One region of the Natranaerovirga pectinivora genome, then DNA from elsewhere that is predicted to be linked to it. Evidence: a T-box and tRNA genes for the amino acid it is inferred to sense, from the RefSeq annotation. Region 1 holds a T-box; the other holds one or more tRNA genes.
The links. A T-box is a leader RNA that pairs with one kind of tRNA and senses whether it is charged. The one in region 1 lies ahead of argS (arginine--tRNA ligase), so its partner is inferred to be a tRNA-Arg.

Region 1 (10,248 bases):
AGTGGGGGAGGATCGATGAGAGAATGGCTAATACATCTTCGAAAGTTGAAGGGGTTAACTCAACAACAAGTTGCCTCAAAATGTTTTATAGAAAGGTCGTATTATTCACAAATAGAACGAGGGACAAGAAATCCAAGTATTAACGTTGCTAAAAACATAGCAAGTACACTAGGATTTAATCCATTGAAATTTTTTAACAGTGAATTTGATTTTGCCGCAGAAGAGAAGAGGACAAGTTCTATCAATAATACATTTCCTAGTGATATCATTAGTTATTTCAATAGCAACGAACATGCTCATATGATATATTTATATAATAATATACAAAACTATTACATAAATTTTCTAACCTATCTTTTAGCAGTAATTCAGAAGAATAGACACTGTATAATTGTAGAAAATGAAGAGGATTACTGTAATATAAATAGAGAACTTGAAAAAATATATAGTACCACGGAGATTAAGAAATATTTGCATCATTTTAAAAAAGGTGTGCGCTGCAAGAAAAATCTTGAAGAAATAGTTTCTTGCGTTAAAGAATTGCAATCACAATATAAGTATAAAGAATCAATATATATTTGGCTACATAATGAAAAAATATGCCAATACGATATAATAGGAAAACTAGAAAAAAGTGATATAGAACTTGATAAGATTCTATTTGTTCAAACCTACAAAGCTTCATTAGTTTCAGCAGAAGAGCATATAAAGTTAATGAAAAAATACCCTCTGCTAATGACAGATGGAGAGATTGTTAATTCACCCTTTTTTATTTCAAAAAAATCTTTGGTACTTCCTTCCTTTTACATACAAGAGGATTTATAATTTGATGTGTATTAAAAACCGCATAAGTGTTAGACATAATTAGAAAGTAGTGATATAATGTCAGATTTTATTCCCGTAACCAAATACCTTAAAGTTTCAAATGCTGCTCACATTGCTTATGTTTTTAAAAGAAAAAACAGGTATATCGATAATATGATGGCTTATATAAAGGCCGGAATTGAAAGAGGTCATCACATTATTATTATAGAAAATCTACAAATTTACAAGCAAATTCAGGAGAAGGTTAAAAAAATATTATCTGAAGATGACCAAAAAAAAATTCACTATTTTGATAATCATATGTTCTATAAATGTTATGGAGATTTTGAATTACAAAGCATATTAAAGCATTTTGAAGAATTGGTTCAATCTTTTTTAAAAAAACGAATTACTGTTCGTGCTTGGGCACATGTTGAATGGAAAGAACAGAAAAATATTTTTTCTATAGTTGAACAGTACGAGAAACTATCAGATAAGAACATAAGTAATATGAAAATTATGGTTGTATGTGCCTATAATACCTCAGAGATATGTGCATCCCTTTATACAGGACTGATGAGAAGTCATGAATATATTATGTCTGACACAGAGTTTGTTAGATCATCTTTGTATATGAGTAAATAAAATAAGCCGACTAAAACATCTAGGTATATTAGTGGGTTTATATTATTGTAAAATATTAAGGGAGATGTATTTGCTATACATTTTAAGATATGATAAAATTATATGAAGAAAGACGTGTTGATTTAAAAGGCGTTAATAAGAATGTGGAAGGATATAGTATGAAATATACATATAAAACAGTAAATATATGCTCTAAAGAAATCACATTTGATATAAATGATAATGTAATAACAAATGTTGAATTTGTAGATGGTTGTAACGGCAACTTAAAAGCAATATCGCATTTAATTGATGGATGGACAGTAGAGAAAATAATAGAAAAATGTTCAGGTATTATATGCGAGAGAAAATTAACTTCTTGTAGTGATCAACTTGCTCAAGGTGTAAAAAAGGCATATGAGGACTTAGAAAATTGTATATAAATATTTGTACAATCCCATTACAAAAGCAAATAATAGATTGGGTGAATCTAATGAAAAAACAAAATATCTTTACCAAACTCGTGTTGCTATTTACAGTTATGCCATTGGTTGAATTGTATGTATTAATTGAAATAGCTAGTAAAACCAGTTGGGGTTATACTATTTTACTAGTTATTACAACAGGGATAATAGGGGCCTATATGGCTAAAAGTGAAGGAAAACAGATCATTAGTAGGATTCAAAATGAACTAAGCACAGGTCATTTACCAGGCGAGGAACTTATTAACGGGTTATGTGTGTTAATTGGTGGGGCCTTATTATTAACTCCCGGCATCTTAACAGATATAATTGGGTTCACTTTAATTATTCCAGTGACAAGAATCATTTATAAAAGATGGATAAGAGAAAAATTCAGTAATAAAATTCAAAGAGATACCTTTATATATGAGCACAAGGATTTTTAGATTAGAACAAAGTGACTTCGTCACTCTCAAAAACATTTATCTATGGGATAGGTGTTTTTTTGTGAAGAATTATTCGATAAATAGTCTTTCACAGTTGATAAAGGTAAAAAGATATGATATAAAAAGTTGAGAAGGGGTTAGTATAGTTTAAGACAGTAGGTGAGTGGTATGATTAAAGAGATAGATAAATTTTTTATCTATCTCTTTTTAGGAGGCACATTAGTTGCAAGAAATACTATTCTTTATTTTGGAGCCCTTTAAACTGTTTTTTGAATTCTTGTGTTGTTATCTCGCCATTTTCTAATTGAGCTTTAAGTGCTTTTAATTTTGCTTTATCTTCAGCAGAAAGTTTTGACCCTCTTTTATGACTACATTTTTTAGGTTTGATTTTTTTCATCTCTTCATGGTAATGGTCTTCGGTTATTTCACCTTTTTTAAACTTAGATTTTAAGTCTTTAGCTTTTTCTTTAATGTCTGGAGAGAATTCAGTTTTTTCATCTTCAGCTACTATGGCAGAAGAATGAAAAAAAACGGTGTGATCTGACAAGGCATGACCATGTGATAGAGAAGCAGAGGGTAGAAGTATGGCAAATGAAAGACCAGTAGATAGTATACCTTTTTTAAAAAACATAAGATCTACTCCTTTCTTTAACAAAGATAAATATAAATTTAATAGTACCTCCTTTATTTAGTATGGTAGGAAATTGGAAATTAATTAGAAAAAAACATGGTAATAAATATATGAACTGAAACCATTAAAAGACAAAAGAGGACTTCAAATAGTCCTCTTTATCAATAGAAAATTACATTCTTTCAGGTGTTTCAATGCCTAAAAGATCAAGACAAGTTTCTAATATATCTTTAGTTAAAGTTATAAGTCCAATCCAAGATGATTTTTTACCAATGTTTTCTTCAGATAAAATTTTAGTTTCATGATAAAACTTATTAAATAAATTAGATAGCTCATAAACATATTCGCATATTCGATTAGGTGCTTTGTCTAAATAGCTTCCTTCTATGACTTCATTGAATTTTGAAATGGTTAATAATAAATCTCTTTCAGTATCGCTATAAGCTCCAATGATTTTGGAAGCAGATAAACCTTCTTCATTGGCTTTTCTTAAAATGGATTTGATTCTTACAACGGTATACAGAATATATGGTCCTGTATTACCTTCAAAAGAAGAGAAACGGTCTATATCAAACACATAGTCTTTTGTTACCTGGTTAGATAAATCGCCATATTTTAAAGCAGATAAACCAACTTTACGAGCGATTTCTTCAGTTTCTTCAGGAGTAAAGCCACTATTGTCTCTTAGTTTATCACGTACATTGTCTTTAATAATTTGAATTAAGTCTTGAAGGCGCATAACACCACCTTCTCTTGTTTTAAATGGTTTACCATCTTTGCCATTCATTGTACCAAAGCCTAAGAACTCTAGGGAAAGATCATCGTTAGCAATTTTAGATTTTTTAGCACATCTAAATACTTGCTCAAAGTGAAGTTGTTGTCTTTTATCAACTACATATATAATTCGATCAGGGTTATAATCTTTTACTCTTTCCCAAATGGTTGTTAAATCGGTCGTGCTATATAAAGAAGCACCATCTGATTTTAAAACAATGAATGGAGGTACATTGTAAGTATCTGTTTCTTCAGCCACTTCAACAATCAAAGCCCCATCACTTTCGGTTGTGTAATTATTTTCTTTAAGATAATCAACGATATAATCAATATGTTGTTGGCAATCACTTTCGCCTTTCCATAAATCAAATTCTACATTAAGATTACCATAGTTTGTTCTAAGGTCTGCAACAGAAACATCAAGAATATGCTTCCATAAAGCCATATACCCTTTACGGCCTTTTTGTAATTCAGCCGTTGCTTTTCTAGCTTCTTCCATTGCTGCAGGATCGGTTTTAGCCAGACCACTGGCAGCAGGATAGATTTCTTCTAATTCATTAATTGTAAAAGGTGCTTTGGTAGGGTATTCGCCTGTATAGTTTTCATCAAAGTATGGTAAGTCTGGTTGACGTCGTTTTACTTCTGAAACCACCATACCCATTTGTAAGCCCCAGTCTCCTAAATGAACATCGCCAATGACGTTATGGCCTAAGAAACGTGAGATTCTTTTGATGCTTTCACCAATAATAGCAGAGCGTAAGTGACCTACATGTAACGGTTTTGCAACATTGGCACCGCCATAATCTACCATTATTGTTTTTGGTTCTAAAAGGTCGGCGCATCCGTATTTGTTTTCTTTTGACAATTCATTAATATAATTGACTAAGTATTCATCTTCTAAAATAATATTAATAAACCCTGGACCTGCTGTTGTAATGGACTTAAAGATCGGATTGTCTTTTAAAGCCTCAAGAACTTTATTAGCAATTTCAATAGGAGATTGCTTGAATTTCTTAGCAGCTGGCAAAGCACCATTACACTGGAATTGACATAAGTCAGGACGGTTAGACACTGTAACGGTTCCATAAGATCTGTCATAACCACATTGCTCAAAAGTATCTTCAAAGATGTGGCTTAATTGTTTAATAAATTTATTCATAATAATCCTCCTAGATATAAAAATTTTTTATAAAATGGTAATAAAAAACCGCCTCTATAACAAGAGACGGAGTAATCCGCGGTACCACTCTAATTGACATAAGTCCACTCGAAACTTTAACGCAGTTAGCGTCTTACTCTTGCCAAAGCTCGAATAAGATTCTCAGAGACCCTTTTTCTCTATAAGTTTCTTCAGGACTTTCACCATCTCCTGATCGCTATAAAAAACACTATAGATACTTTTCTCTTCATAGAATTTAACATAATTTAGTTGGGATTATTATATAGTATAGCTTGATTTATGTCAATGCTTACTGTAAAAGTAACTTGATTTGGTTATAAATATTATATGTAGAGATGCAAAATAAGATACTATATGTTGATTAGAATAAAGTTAAGAGATATAATAAAAGATAAAGAAAAACAAGATTAAAATATGAAAAAGCTAAGATAAGAAGGAGTGCTATTAATGACTAGAAAAACATTTAATGCAGCTGGCGCAGCACCTATTGCACCTTATTCCCATGCTGCTTATGCAGGAGATATTATTTTTTGTTCAGGTCAATTACCCCTTGATGCTTCAGGTAAAATTGTAGAAGGGGATATCAAAGCTCAAACGGAGCAGTGTTTTGAAAATTGTTTTAACGTTTTGGCAGCGGCAGGATTGACCTCTGATGATGTGGTTAAAGTAACGGTGTTCTTAACCAATATGGATGATTTTGCTGGTATGAATGAAGTGTATAAAAATAAGTTTACACCCCCATATCCTGCACGTTCAGCAATTGGTGTAGCAGCTTTGCCAATGGGAGCAAGTATAGAAATTGAAATGATTGTAAAAGGTTAAAAATATTGACACAACTTTACTGGTATGATAATCTAATACAATAATTTAATATGACAACTCTTATAAAGAGTGGTGGAGGGACTGGCCCGATGAAACCCAGCAACCGGCATAAATATATGCAGTGGTGCTAAATCCTGCAGCAAAAAGCTGAAAGATAAGAGGAAGAAAAAACCTTCCTACTTAGGAAGGTTTTTTTCTTTTGGTCAGTATAGTAAAGTTCTCATTTTTATAAGTAATATATAAAGGGTAAGATAATTTATTTAACATATTGAAAGGCTGTGAAGCAATGAAAAAAGAAGGTTTGGGTATTGAAACAAAAATTGTACATGGCAGCAGAGGTGAAAATCAAGTCACAGGTGCCATAAGTTTCCCAATTTATCAAAGTGCTACTTTTAGACACCCAGGAGTGGATCAATCAACAGGATTTGATTATTCAAGAGAGAATAATCCTACAAGGCAGGAAGTTGAAAAAGCAATTGCTACTCTTGAAAATGGTACAGCAGGTTTTGCATTTTCTAGTGGTATGGCAGCGATTTCTACAACTTTAGAATTGTTTTATCCAGGTGATCATATCATTGTTTCAGATGATTTATATGGTGGCACGTATAGACTGTTTGAACAAGTTTCTAAAAAAAATGGTATAAAGATTTCTTATATTGATACAAGTAATATAGAAGAATTACAAACCTGTATTAATGAAAAGACTAAGGGGATTTATATTGAAACACCTTCAAATCCAATGATGAAAGTAACGGATATCAAAAAAATAAGTGCATTAAAACAACAACAATCCATTTTAGTTATTGTAGACAATACCTTTTTATCACCTTATTATCAACGTCCTTTGGAATTAGGTGCTGATATAGTACTCCATAGTGGCACAAAGTATTTGGGAGGACACAACGACACTTTAGCAGGATTTGTTGTCGTTAAAGATGAAAAGTTAATAGAACCCATTCAATTGCTACAAAAAACAATTGGCGCAATATTATCTCCTTTTGACAGCTGGTTGATTCTTAGAGGTATGAAAACTTTAGGCATTAGGTTAAAAAAACAGCAAGAGAATGCAATGGAAATTGCAAAATGGTTAACAGAAAAAGAAGAAATAGAAAAAGTAAATTATGTAGGCCTTGAGGATCATAAAGGGTATGAGATATCAATAAATCAAGCCTCTGGGTTTGGGGGAATGCTATCTTTTGCAGTTAAAAATGTTGAAACAGTTAATAAGCTATTGAAAAATGTAAAAATTATTTCTTATGCAGAAAGTTTAGGTGGTGTAGAAAGTCTTATTACCTATCCTATCAAACAAACGCATACAGCAATACCAAAAGAAATGAGAGAAAAAATTGGGGTTAATGATAAGCTATTAAGATTGTCAGTGGGTATAGAAGATGTAGATGATTTAATTAATGACCTTGAACAAGCAATGAAGGAGGAATAATATGAAATTTGGAACAAGATTGATTCATAATGGTAATGAAATAGATGAAAAAACAGGAGCATTAAGCATTCCTATTTATCAGGCGTCAACATTTCATCAAAAAGATATTGATGGACCCGTTGAATTTGATTATTCTAGATCGGGGAATCCAACTCGGAAGGCCCTTGAGGAAACTATAGCAATTCTTGAAGGTGGGTATAAAGGTTTTGCTTTTTCTTCTGGAATGGCAGCTACTTCATCTGTTCTTTCAATTTTTGAAAAGGATGATCATATTATTGTATGTGAAGATGTTTATGGAGGCACTCATAGGGTTGCAAGTAAATTTTTTAATAAATTTGGTATCGAGATTACTTTTGTTAATGTGACAAATATAGAAAATATTAGAAAAAATATAAAAAAGAATACAAAAGCAATTTTTTTAGAAACACCATCCAATCCATTATTAAAAGTAACAGACTTAAAAGGTGTTGTTAAAATAGCAAAGGAACATAATATTCTAACCATTATTGATAATACTTTTATGACACCCTTATTGCAACGGCCTATTGACTTAGGTATGGATATCGTTATTCATAGTGCTACAAAGTTTATAGGTGGTCATAGTGATGTAATAGGTGGTTTAGTTGTTGTTAATAGTGAGGCATTGGCCAAAAAAGTTTATTTTGTTCAAAATGGTTTCGGTGCTATTTTAGGGCCACAAGACAGTTGGTTGTTATTAAGAGGTATAAAGACTCTAAAAGTAAGAATGGATTTTCAACAAAAAAACGCTTTAGAACTTGCCACTTGGCTTGAAAAACAAGATGGGGTAACAGAAGTCTATTATCCAGGGTTAAAGAATCATCCAGGTAAAGAGTTGCATTTATCACAAGCAGAAGGTAGTGGCGCTGTTTTGTCCTTTAAAACAGACACACCTGAAAGAGCAAGAAGTTTTATGAAGAAGGTGACTCTCGCAGCGGTAGCGGTGAGCTTAGGTGGCGTTGAAACAATTGTTTCCTATCCTGTTAAGATGTCTCATGCTGCAATACCTAAAACAGAAAGAGAAAGGTTAGGTATAACGGATAATCTTATTAGGGTATCCCTTGGGCTAGAGGAAATAGATGATATTATAGATGATTTTAAGAATGCATTACTTTGAAAATCAATAAGGTCAGAGGTTTTCTGACCTTATTTTACTTGTTATTTATATAAATAACCTATGTCTCAACAAAAAAATCAACTGTTTTTTCTAATACCTTATCAGACCATAAATGATGACTGAATAAATGATCTGCATCCTCTATGATGATTAATTCAGAAGAACTTCCGTATATCTTAAGATATTTTTTTGAAGCTTCTAATGAAACAACCTCATCAGCGTTGCCATGAATCAATAGAACTTTTTTAGTATAGGGCGAAGCCAGATTGAAAACATCCGTACTGGTAACATTCTCAACAAAGTTTTTGCCAAATTTTAATCCTTCATAGTTGTAATAGCCATCTTTTACGAAGTCAGAATAGCCCTTTCCAATAAAATTATTGATTACAATTTCTCCAATATTTCCTGCAGGAGCCCAGAGGGTTAACCTATCTATTTCATTAGGATTTTCTCCTGCTAGCAAGCTAGCGATAGCGCCCCCCATACTGAATCCTAAGACCCCAATTTTGGATGGGTCAATTTGTTCTAATGATTTAACATAATCTAAAACATTTCTTGCGTCTTCTAACTCACTATCTAAGGTCATATCAATAAATTCACCATCACTTTCACCGCTTCCCCCAAAATCAAAGCGTATACTTGCGATGCCGTATTTTTCTAATAATCTTGATAGTTTTACAAATAGGAAGTGTGGTCCCATTTTATTCCCGCCGAATCCATGAAAAATCATTACTATAGGATACTTACTATTTTGAATATCTGGTGTATGTAAAACCCCTCTTAAAGTTTTATTATTGCTTATTATATTAACTGAAGTTTCCATAGAAAGCTCCTTTCTTAATGTATATTTTATAATTCTATAAATTCAATTTATGACCTTTGCTTTGGTAAAAAACATTCTAAAGAATAACAAATCTTAATTTCCTATAAAACATATATGAATAGTATGTATGTAATTGTAATATATACTAATATAGATGTCAATATTTTATAAGTACATTAATGAATGCTATATACATTTGGAAAAAAATAAGAAGGATGTCCTTTAAGGTTATAAGAATAGAATTAAGGTGATGTGAAAAAATTAAAAAGGATTGGCTAAAAGTCTGTATAAAAAAACAAAGAAAATATGTATCTGCATTCTTAAAGGAAGGCGTTATAGTTTGATAATTTAAATTTTAATGTATAGTGAGTTTAAAAAAATACTTGACTTGAATTACCCTTTATGCTATCATTCATTAGTGGTATGCCGCTCGAAGAGGTCTTAAGCATTGGTAAATAATACCAGTCACCATATTTCGGCGAGTCTAGGACGATAGGAGGTGCCTATATGTACGCTATTATAACAACTGGTGGTAAACAATACAAAGTTGCTGAAGGTGATACACTTAAAGTTGAAAAACTTAATGTAGAAGCTGGTCAAGCAGTAACTTTTGACGAAGTTCTTATGGTAAGCAAAGATGGATCTGTTTCTGTTGGAAGTCCTTTAGTGGCTAACGCTTCTGTTACAGCTACTGTAGTAGAAGAAGGAAAAAGCAAAAAAATCATTGTTTACAAGTATAAACCTAAAAAAGGTTATCACAAAAAACAAGGACACAGACAACCATTTACAAAAATAAAAATTGAAAAAATTAACGCATAGGATCGATTATGATTAAAGTTAATTTTATAAAAAAAGACCAAGATATTATTGGATTTACTTCAAAAGGCCATGCTGGTTATGGTGAACACGGCAATGATGTTATATGCGCTGCTGTATCTGTTCTTATAATCAACACAGTGAATGCCATTGAGTCATTTACACCTGATTCATTTCATATAGATGAAAATGAAAAAGAAGGCTTAATAACAATTAAGTTTAATAATAAGGTATCTAAAGAAACAAAATTGTTACTAGATACACTTATACTTGGTTTAAATGGAATTGAAA
Region 2 (10,248 bases), on a different contig from region 1:
AATAATAAAGTCTATGCCATTGATATTGAGAATAATAAATATACAGTGGTGTATGAAGATTTACCTATGGATAAAGATAGAGTATTTATTAGTAGAAATAACAGTTTTATTGCTTGGCAACAAGATTCATTTGAGGATACCAATGATGAAATCTTTATAATCGATTTAAAAACAAAAGAAAAACATTCTTTAAAAAGCAATAATGGAGAAAAAGTAAAGATATTAGGCTTAATTAGAAATAATCTTGTAGTGGGGTATGCCAATGAATCAAATATAAGTCAAGGCCCAAATGGGAAGACCGTATTCCCAATGGAAAGAGTGGATATCCTAGATGAAAAGAAGGAAGTACTAAAAACCTATATACCTAAACCGGATAGCTATGTAAAAGGTTATGAATTCAGTAATAATAGGATTAATTTTTTTATTGGTAAAATTGTTAATAACAATAATAATATCTATTTAGAACAAACGGAAATAGATTTTATAACCCATATTGTAACCAATGGATTAGTACCATCCAATTATTCTATTGAAAGTATGTTAGAAGAAAATAGAATTAAATATGTGATTAATGTTAATATACCTCAGAATAAGCCATTAAGCTATATGATTGCAAATCAAAAAATTAGCAGATAAGCCTACTTAAATAGCTGAAAATATTATTTCAAACTTTAGGTTATAATAGGTACATCACTATAAATTATAGAACTAAATAATTTATATAAATGATCTGGAGGAATATATATGGATAACAAAGCAAGATATATAACACAGGCCGCTATAATTGCTGCAATATATGTTGTTGTCACAATAGTGTTTCAAGCAATTAGTTTTAGGGAAATACAAATAAGAATATCTGAAGCATTAACCATATTACCATATTTCACACCTGCTGCTATACCAGGACTATTTATAGGCTGTCTAATAGCGAACTACTTAGGGGGTGCTATGCTTGCAGATATAATACTAGGAAGTTTGGCGACCTTATTAGCGGCAATTCTATCATACAGTTTAAGAAAAAACAGGTACCTAGTGCCAATTCCACCAATCATCATTAATGCAATAGTTGTAGGGTTTTTACTAAAATATGTGTATGGATTTGCACTGCCATTGATTTCATTAATGATTTTAGTAGCTATAGGTCAATTCATCTCTTGTTTTATACTAGGCTTAGGCTTAATTTACGCAATGGAAAAATATAAATTATATAGACATATAACATAAAAGGTGTGCCCAAGGGCACACCTTTTAATATTATATTCTAGGAGATGTATACATTTTGATTATATATAAGTTCCAAAAACCCACAACCATCCTTGGTTACGCTATTACATTTTATATATAATAAAAATCCTTGTACATACGGACCACCCCAAGAAAAATAAAAAGAAGTTCTTTATTTATTTAAGATTTTCAGGATTCAAACATTCTAACTCAGGCAATACAAACATCCCATCTTTTCTAATCAACACATTATCAAAGTAGATTTCTCCACCACCATATTCAGGAGTTTGAATACAAACCAAATCCCAATGAATAGCAGACTTGTTACCATTAAAAGCTTCTTTATAAGCATTACCAGGTGTAAAATGGAAGCTTCCCATAATTTTCTCATCAAATAAAGTATCTTTCATAGGTTTGATGATAAATGGATTAACACCAATGGCAAACTCTCCTATAAATCTAGCCCCTTCATCTGTATCAAAAACTTGATTAATTCGATCAGTGTCGTTAGAAGTTGCATTTATAATTTTACCATCTTTAAATTCTAGGGTAATATTCTCATAAGTAAAGCCTTGGTATATAGCAGGAACATTATAACTGAGTTTTCCATTAACAGAGTCTTTTAAAGGAGCAGTAAAGACTTCTCCATCTGGAATATTCATATTCCCTGCACATTTAATATTAGGGATATCTTTAATAGAAAAGGTCAAATCCGTATTCGGTCCTTTAATATGAACTTTATCTGTTTTATCCATAAGGGCTATTAATGAATCCATTGCTTTTGACATTTTTGAGTAATCTAAATTACACACATTAAAGTAAAATTCCTCAAAACGATCTAGGCTCATACTAGCTAATTGTGCCATGGCATTATTAGGATATCTTAACACAACCCACTTAGTATTGGGTACACGAATATCATGATGTACAGGAGTTGAATAATGGGCATCATAAAGTTTTCTTTTTTCAGCAGGCACATCACCTAACTCTGATACATTATCATCACCACGTAAACCAATATAACAGTCCATATTTTCCATTAACAAGCCATCTGCTTTAGCCATTAATTCGAATTGTTCTTTTGTGCCTTGTAACATTTGTTCCCGTTCAAGTCGTCTATTAGATGTATGAATAAATGGCAGGCCTCCTGCATTATATACTTGAGTAATCAATTCTTTGGCCAGTAACTCTGTTGCTGATCCAGAATGGTGGATTAACACATGTTCTCCTTTTTCAACTTTAAGAGAGTAATTTACAAGGTTTTTAGCAAGGGTTTTAATTCTTTCATCCATATTTTTTAATCCTTTCTTATATGTTCATTATTGTATATACTACATATATATAGAAATAAGAAGTGAAATTGGTAAAGTTTTTATTTCTTTTTATGATTTAATATTTAAAATACATCTCATAATAAAGTATAACACAAAAACACAACTTCTATAAAATAATTCAATAAATCAAAGAGGAAACAAAATGGAAATATGATATAATATAAGTAATAAAAGGGTAAAAAAGGAGATAACATTTTATGACAATAATAAAAGTCAAAGAATTATATAGAAATAAAGCAAATTTTATAAATAAAAAAATAGAAGTAGCTGGCTGGATAAGAAGTGTAAGAGGATCTAAAACATTTGGATTTCTAGTCATCAATGATGGTTCATTTTTTGAAAACCTTCAAATTGTTTACGATGATTCTATTAATAATTTTGAAGAAGTATCAAAGCTTTCTGTAGGGACTGCCATTATTATTTCTGGAACTCTTGTAGAAACACCAAATGCCAAACAACCTTTTGAAGTGAAAGCAGAAAATATTCATATTGAAGGTAAATCATCACCAGATTATCCTTTGCAGAAAAAAAGGCATAGTTTTGAATATTTAAGAACGATTGCTCATTTAAGACCAAGAACAAATACATTTTCTGCAGTTTTTAGAGTAAGGTCTTTAATAGCATATGCCATACATCAATTTTTTATGGAGAGAAATTTCGTATATGTTCATACACCAATCATCACAGGAAGTGATTGTGAAGGCGCAGGAGAAATGTTTCGAGTAACTACTTTAGACATAGAGGGTGATAAGAAAGTAGATAAGTCAAAAGATTTCTTCGGTAAAGAAACCAATTTAACAGTAAGTGGTCAATTAAATGTAGAAACTTACGCTATGGCTTTTGGAAATGTTTATACATTTGGACCAACCTTTAGAGCGGAGAACTCTAATACCACAAGACATGCTGCTGAGTTTTGGATGATTGAGCCTGAAATTGCATTTGCAGATTTAGAAGATGATATGATATTAGCTGAAGAAATGCTAAAATATATTATCAATTTTGTGTTAGAAAATGCCCCTGAAGAAATGAAATTTTTTAATGATTTTGTAGATAAAGGGTTATTGGATAGATTAAATAATGTGGTTAACTCAGAGTTTAAGAAGATAACGTATACTAAAGCCATAGAAATACTTCAAGAAAACAATGATAACTTTGATTACAAGGCAGAATGGGGAAATGATTTACAAACAGAACATGAAAGATATTTAACAGAAAATGTTTTCAAATGCCCAGTATTCGTAACAGATTACCCAAAAGATATAAAAGCATTTTACATGAGGTTAAATGATGATGGAAAAACTGTTGCAGCTATGGATCTTTTGGTACCTGGGGTTGGAGAAATTATTGGTGGCAGTCAAAGAGAAGAGCGATATAATATTTTAGTTCAAAGGATGAAAGATTGTAGTCTAAATGAAGAAGATTATTGGTGGTATTTAGATTTAAGAAAATATGGTGGCACACGTCATGCTGGTTTTGGACTTGGATTTGAAAGAGCAATTATGTATATAACAGGTATGAGTAATATAAGAGATGTTATAGCCTTTCCGAGAACAGTTAATAATTTGGAATTTTAATTATAAAACTAACCCATATAATAAGAGTAGATATGTATTGAACCATTTATATGGGTTAGAATTATAATATGTAGTTTATTTAAAAACTTGCTCCCAAGGATCTGGAAATGGGAATACAACAGCAAATAAGGATTTGATTAATATGAAAGTGAATAAAAAATTTATATATGGGATAAGTATCTTTATTGGTATCTTAATCATTGGTTTAATGGGTGTTTTTTGGTATACATACAGTAGCATTTTTATTTTCACTTTTGAAAGAAGTAATGCCATTGTTTATGATCAAATAGAGGTTATTAATGAAGAAATTGAACTGACTATCAATAATGAAACCATAAATAATATTTTTGCTACAAATATAAACCACTATAAAGAGGATTTTTATATAAACTTAAAAGAAAGGTATATAAAAATTAATGTTGACTATAAAGGTGTAACTATTCCTCTAAAAGCTACTTTTACAATTAACTTACATAATGATAATATTGAATTTATTTATAATAACTTAAAATGGGGAAAGTGGCGTTTGCCCATACCATTATTTCAAGAACTATTTACCAGACATATATCAAATGTAGGGGGAAATAAGATTTACCTTGATAATTTAACAGAGATAGATGTGTTAGAGTTAAGAAGGATAAAGTTATATGAAGAAGATGTAAAACTTAGTATTGGAATAAATGAAAAAAAACTTGAGGATTTTTTAAGAATTCTATTTGATAATTACAATAAAGAAATATTAGCTTTCTATAGCCAATATGAAAATGAAAATTATCAACTAATATATGGGTTATTTAGTGAAAAACAAATAGATGATGCCATAATAAATGTATTAATAATGGATTATATGGAGGATAAAGAGTTTCTAAAAGATTTATTAGTATTACTAGATGATGAGGTCATTAATGATCTTTTTATAGAAAATCCTTATTTATTATCAATAGATGCAGAAGAGATTAGTGCAAAAAAGGCATTATTACAAGCAAAACAAGAAATGAATAGTTTTCAATTATTGCTAGAGTCTATTATAAAGTATGATGCTAATAAAGCAAATAAGTTATTTGTATTAGGTAATAATCCATACGATTTTGAAAGGGATATGGTAATTACCCCTTTATTATTAGTGGAGTCTTATAAATTACCTGTAACAGAAGAATTTGCCAGTAAGGCTGAGTACTTTTATGATGAGGAAGGTTTTTATATAATATACTTTTTAAATGCCAACCAGTATGTGATATATAAGGAAGGTGTATATGAAATTATATCCATTGAAGAATTTGAGGAAGTATATAATCAATATACCTTTGGTAAAAAACAATTACCTAATAAAAAACATATGGGCAGAAAAGAAATTGAAACTGTTGTTATGGACTATTATGGAACAGATAGGGTTTTCACCAGGTATCTGGCCATTGATAATCAATATGCATTTATCTTAGCATCTTATGGTGTTAACTATCAAAATATTGTTCCAATAGCTTTAGAAAAGGATAACAATACATGGCATATTATTCAAGCTAATATAACAGATTTTTATGAGTTTAATGAGTTGAATAGGGGCTATAATATAAGTCTAATACCAGGACATATTAAAGATAAGGATAGGATTATTCCACTATCATTTAATGATAGAACAAAAATTGTAGAGGATCTTTATGAAAGGGAAATTATTAGCAATAAAAGTTTTAGTCAATTATTATATGCATCATATATGAATAAATTTATTTTTATTAAACTACTTGATGGAAGAGAATTTGTATATACTGTATCCTTTGGATTTCTTGACAAGATATATACACTAGAAGAGGCGTTAGGAAGTTATAGAGTTCCTAAGATAATAATGATACAAGAATAGACTTGAAAAAAGCTTATGCTTCTTGGGTACCAGGTACCAAGAGGCATAAGGGGGTAATAAAAATGGTTGTCCTTAGGCATAATAAAAATGTTATTTTTAACATAGGAATACTTTGTTTCATTTTTAATAAATTTATGTCATACTAATATAGTAACTATAATTAGAGTGAATGATGAATATGATACAAATTATTTTAATCCTAATACTAATACCTTTTAATATGAAAATATTTAAAGCAATAAAAGAATACTTATTTCCCGATAAATATGAGTATATAGAATTACAAAGATTGATTTTATCCAAAGATACTTTTAAAGTTAATAAATCAAAGTACCAGAGGGCTGATTCAATACAAGAAGTTAAGATAATTTTATTATATCTTATTTGCTTAATTATATTAATTATTGAATTTTGTTTGATGTATGAAATGTTTAATAAGTTCATTTAAGTACTGCTCTCATACTAAAGATAAAGGAGGTTAATTATATGAAAAGAAGAATTGGAATATTAACCAGTGGTGGAGATTGTCCTGGACTTAATGCGGCTATAAGGGCTGTAGCGAAATCAGCATATAATAAAATGGATGCAGAAATAATTGGAATTGAAGATGGCTTTAAGGGCCTTATCAACAAAAAATATAAAATGATGAAACCAGAAGACTTCTCAGGTATATTAACAAGAGGTGGAACCATACTAGGAACGGCAAGAACTCCTTTTAAAAGAATGAGAGTGATAGAGGAAGATAATTTAGACAAAGTTAAGGCTATGGTGAACACATATAATGAGTTAGAACTAGATGCCTTAGTTGTTTTAGGGGGAAATGGAACCCATAAAAATGCTAACTTATTAAGAGAACAGGGTCTTAACGTAATCGGCTTACCAAAAACCATTGATAATGATATATGGGGAACAGATATTACCTTTGGTTTTCATAGTGCAGTAAATATTGCAACAGATGTAATTGATAGGATTCATACCACAGCGGATTCCCATGACAGAGTAATGCTTGTTGAACTAATGGGAAATAAAGCAGGGTGGTTAACTTTATACGCTGGGATTGCTGGTGGTGCTGATGTCATTTTAATACCAGAAATTCCTTTCAGTATGGATAGTGTACTAGTGGCTCTAAAGAAAAGATATGATAGTGGCAAAAACTTCTCTATTCTAGCTGTTGCAGAAGGAGCCGTTACAAAAGAAGAAGCAGTAATGACTAGAAAAGAGTTTAAAAAATATAGAAAAGAAATGAATCACCCATCTATTTCTTACAGTATTGCTGATGAAATAAACAAGCAGCTAGGATTTGAAACAAGAGTAACCATTCCAGGGCATCAACAAAGAGGGGGATCCCCTTCTTCCTATGATAGAGTATTAGCAACTAAATTAGGCGCTTTTGCAGCTGAGTTAATTGAGAGAAACGAGTATGGACAAACAGTAGCATTGGTTAACAATCAAGTAGTAGGATTGCCTCTAGAAAAAGTTGCTGGAAAACTAAAAAAAGTAAGGTCTGATAATGATCTTATAAAGTCTGGACGTTCAGTAGGAACAAGTTTTGGTGATGAATGAAATTGACCATCATTGACTAACGCACCAGAAGAAAGAAATGACAAAAACAAAACAGCTTATACCACTGTAAATTCAGGGTATAAGCTGTTTTTTCTATACGCACGCTGTAGGACTCGAACCCACAACCTACTGATCCGAAGTCAGGCGCTCTATCCAATTGAGCTAAGCATGCAGACAAATATATTTTATCATTAATTATATTTTAGTCAAGTATTACTTAGTTGAAGTTTAAAGATTAGTCTTTAAATGCTTTCTTAATACGAATATCATCTCCGAATATTTTAAGAGTCTCATAGCTTCCAAAAATTCTTGAAACGATCCTATTAGAGTATTGCTTAGACCAATCTGCTGGTTGTAAGTTTGTTGATATAATAGTTGACTTTTTACTAATTAATCTAGTATTAAGACAATTAAACAACTGAGAACTGGTAAAAGACGTACTAAATTCTGTTCCTAAATCATCTATAATTAACAAATCACAATTAAGTATATCAGCTACTAAATCCTCATAAATATCACTATTATTTTTATTGAACTTATTCTTTTCAAAGGTTTCAAACAACTGAAAAGCTGTAAGATAGATGACATTATGGCCTTTATCTAAAAGAGATTTTGCAATACAATTGCTTAAAAAAGACTTTCCGACACCAGCATTACCGTAAAAAATTATATTTGAAAAATCCGTTTTAAAATGTTTAATAAATCGAATACAAAAGCTATATACATTTGTTATATTCTGACGAGGAGACATACCATATTTTTCATTAATTTCAGTAGAAAAAAAAGTGAAATCAAAAGAATCAAAATTCTCATGCTCTAATAAAGACTTTATATTAGACTGCTCATAAGCAAGATCTACCAATCTTTGCTTAAAACAATAACACTTTTCGTTTTTAATAAACCCAGTATCAGAACATTTATTGCAATCGAACTGTTTTTGAAGATAGTCTTTTGGATAACCATGAAGATGGAGAAGTTCAATTTTCTTCATTGACAGTTCTAAGTTTTTTTCTTTTAATTTCTTTAATTCATTGCTAGAATCAAAAGAATTTGAAATTAATAATTTTGACAAATGAATACTTGTCCTACTAATTTCGTGATCGATTTCTTTGATTTCAGGAATTTCATTATAAATTTCTTTCTTGCGATAATCGTATTTGTATTGATTTGCTAATTGTTTTTCTTCGTAGAGTCTCATAATTTGTTTAAATTGTGAAGTTTTTAAATTCACCATAACTACCTACTTTCACTTGCCTTTTTAATTAAACGTTCTCTTGCCATTTTTTCAAGTTCGTCAAAATTATAATCCCGTTGACTATAATTAACAAACTTACTCTCTTTTTTAGTTTCTGGACGTGTTTTTTTATTTTTTTCAAACTGATCATCTAACAGTGTAATATCATTAAAATTACGGACATTCTTTTTATGCCAAGCGGATAAAATAGAGTCAGCATAATCAAAGCTAGGCTGGTGTATAGCTTGTATGGTTCGATTACAAGCTTCAAGGATAATATCTAATTCAAACTTATATGTTTCTAGCCATTTTTTCATATATTGTATTTCAGTTACTGCAGGGTTTCTATTTCCTAATCCGAAAGCTTTCATTATACCGAAATAACTTTTGCTAAAAACTTGTATATGATTTCTTGCTTTCTCAAGAGTATCAATATTATTTTCAGACCAAGTAATGGCAACTTTTTCTATGTATCGCATAGATCTATTGTTATTTGAAACACAATACTCTATTAAGAATTCAATAACTTCAAATGGAAGCTTAAGCCAATCATAAAAGGAAATAAGTGTACTTAATTCATTTTGAGTAAGTAATTTCCCTAAGTATTTTTGAGTAATATATATCAATTGTTTAAATGAAGCATTCTCAGCAAATTTATTCATTTCAGAAGGTTTGTATTCAGGTTTTTCATTTGGTATAAGTTCTACTGAATCGGTATCCATCTGATTAATAGTCTCAATTGTAGGAGAATGTTGTAAATTACCTAGCTGTAATATAGAAATTTTATTGATTTCTTTATCAGTACCTTCAACTTTTAAAATATTTAAATCATTCCAGTATCTAAGAGCTCTAAGAACATCAGCCTCAGTAAGATTTAGATTATCAGCAATTAAAGATGTCGAAATTTCTGTATTATTTTGCATACTTCTTAAAATATATAAATACACTTTTATAAAATCTCCATTAGCAGAAGACATATAGTGGTCAATAAATATATTTGAAACAGAAGTATACAAGTTATATTGCCCTGAATCTAAAACGATTTTATGCATAATGATTCCCCTTAAATGATTAAATAAAACCAAATCAATTATTTTACAGTAGTATCATTATAGCATAGAATACAAAAATTGAGAATGTAAATCCTAAGTTTATACGTTCTAAAATATGACAAAATCATTTGTAAGAATGTCATCTTATTGACAATGGTGTCGGATAAGCAATGTTAATAAACCTGTGGATAATGTGGATAACTAGTGCACATAAGTTGTAAATAATAAAATCCTTTAGAATAAAATGCCTAAAATAGGCTTGTTTCATTTTTAAATTCATAAAATAAAAATAGGATTATGTTAACAAAAGTGTTCACAAATATATAATGAAAATAATGTTGATAAATATGTGGATAGTGTGGATAACTAATTTCCAAGGAGCTCTTCCCCTATGATATTAATATCTCCGGCC

Region 2: it has a tRNA-Arg gene. The T-box ahead of argS (arginine--tRNA ligase) is inferred to sense a tRNA for this amino acid. The anticodon was not compared.

Annotation. Positions count from the first base shown of each region.
Region 1 covers NZ_SMAL01000004.1:55,790-66,037, reverse strand. The annotation lists gene EDC18_RS07300 (helix-turn-helix domain-containing protein) at 16-825, shown strand; gene EDC18_RS07295 (MEDS domain-containing protein) at 883-1,449, shown strand; gene EDC18_RS07290 (TIGR03905 family TSCPD domain-containing protein) at 1,608-1,871, shown strand; gene EDC18_RS07285 (FxsA family protein) at 1,922-2,335, shown strand; gene EDC18_RS07280 (SHOCT domain-containing protein) at 2,571-2,966, opposite strand; gene argS (arginine--tRNA ligase) at 3,139-4,899, opposite strand; T-box leader at 4,959-5,159, opposite strand; gene EDC18_RS07270 (RidA family protein) at 5,368-5,742, shown strand; SAM riboswitch class I at 5,800-5,903, shown strand; gene EDC18_RS07265 (trans-sulfuration enzyme family protein) at 6,029-7,183, shown strand; gene EDC18_RS07260 (trans-sulfuration enzyme family protein) at 7,185-8,318, shown strand; gene EDC18_RS07255 (alpha/beta hydrolase family protein) at 8,377-9,141, opposite strand; gene rplU (50S ribosomal protein L21) at 9,649-9,960, shown strand; gene EDC18_RS07245 (ribosomal-processing cysteine protease Prp) at 9,969-10,248, shown strand, end outside.
Region 2 covers NZ_SMAL01000009.1:25,364-35,611, reverse strand. The annotation lists gene EDC18_RS11650 (hypothetical protein) at 1-636, shown strand, start outside; gene EDC18_RS11645 (QueT transporter family protein) at 745-1,224, shown strand; gene EDC18_RS11640 (aminopeptidase) at 1,401-2,516, opposite strand; gene asnS (asparagine--tRNA ligase) at 2,756-4,132, shown strand; gene EDC18_RS11630 (hypothetical protein) at 4,275-5,987, shown strand; gene EDC18_RS11620 (6-phosphofructokinase) at 6,474-7,550, shown strand; tRNA gene EDC18_RS11615 (tRNA-Arg) at 7,649-7,722, opposite strand; gene EDC18_RS11610 (ATP-binding protein) at 7,786-8,784, opposite strand; gene EDC18_RS11605 (DnaD domain protein) at 8,787-9,836, opposite strand; gene murC (UDP-N-acetylmuramate--L-alanine ligase) at 10,203-10,248, opposite strand, start outside.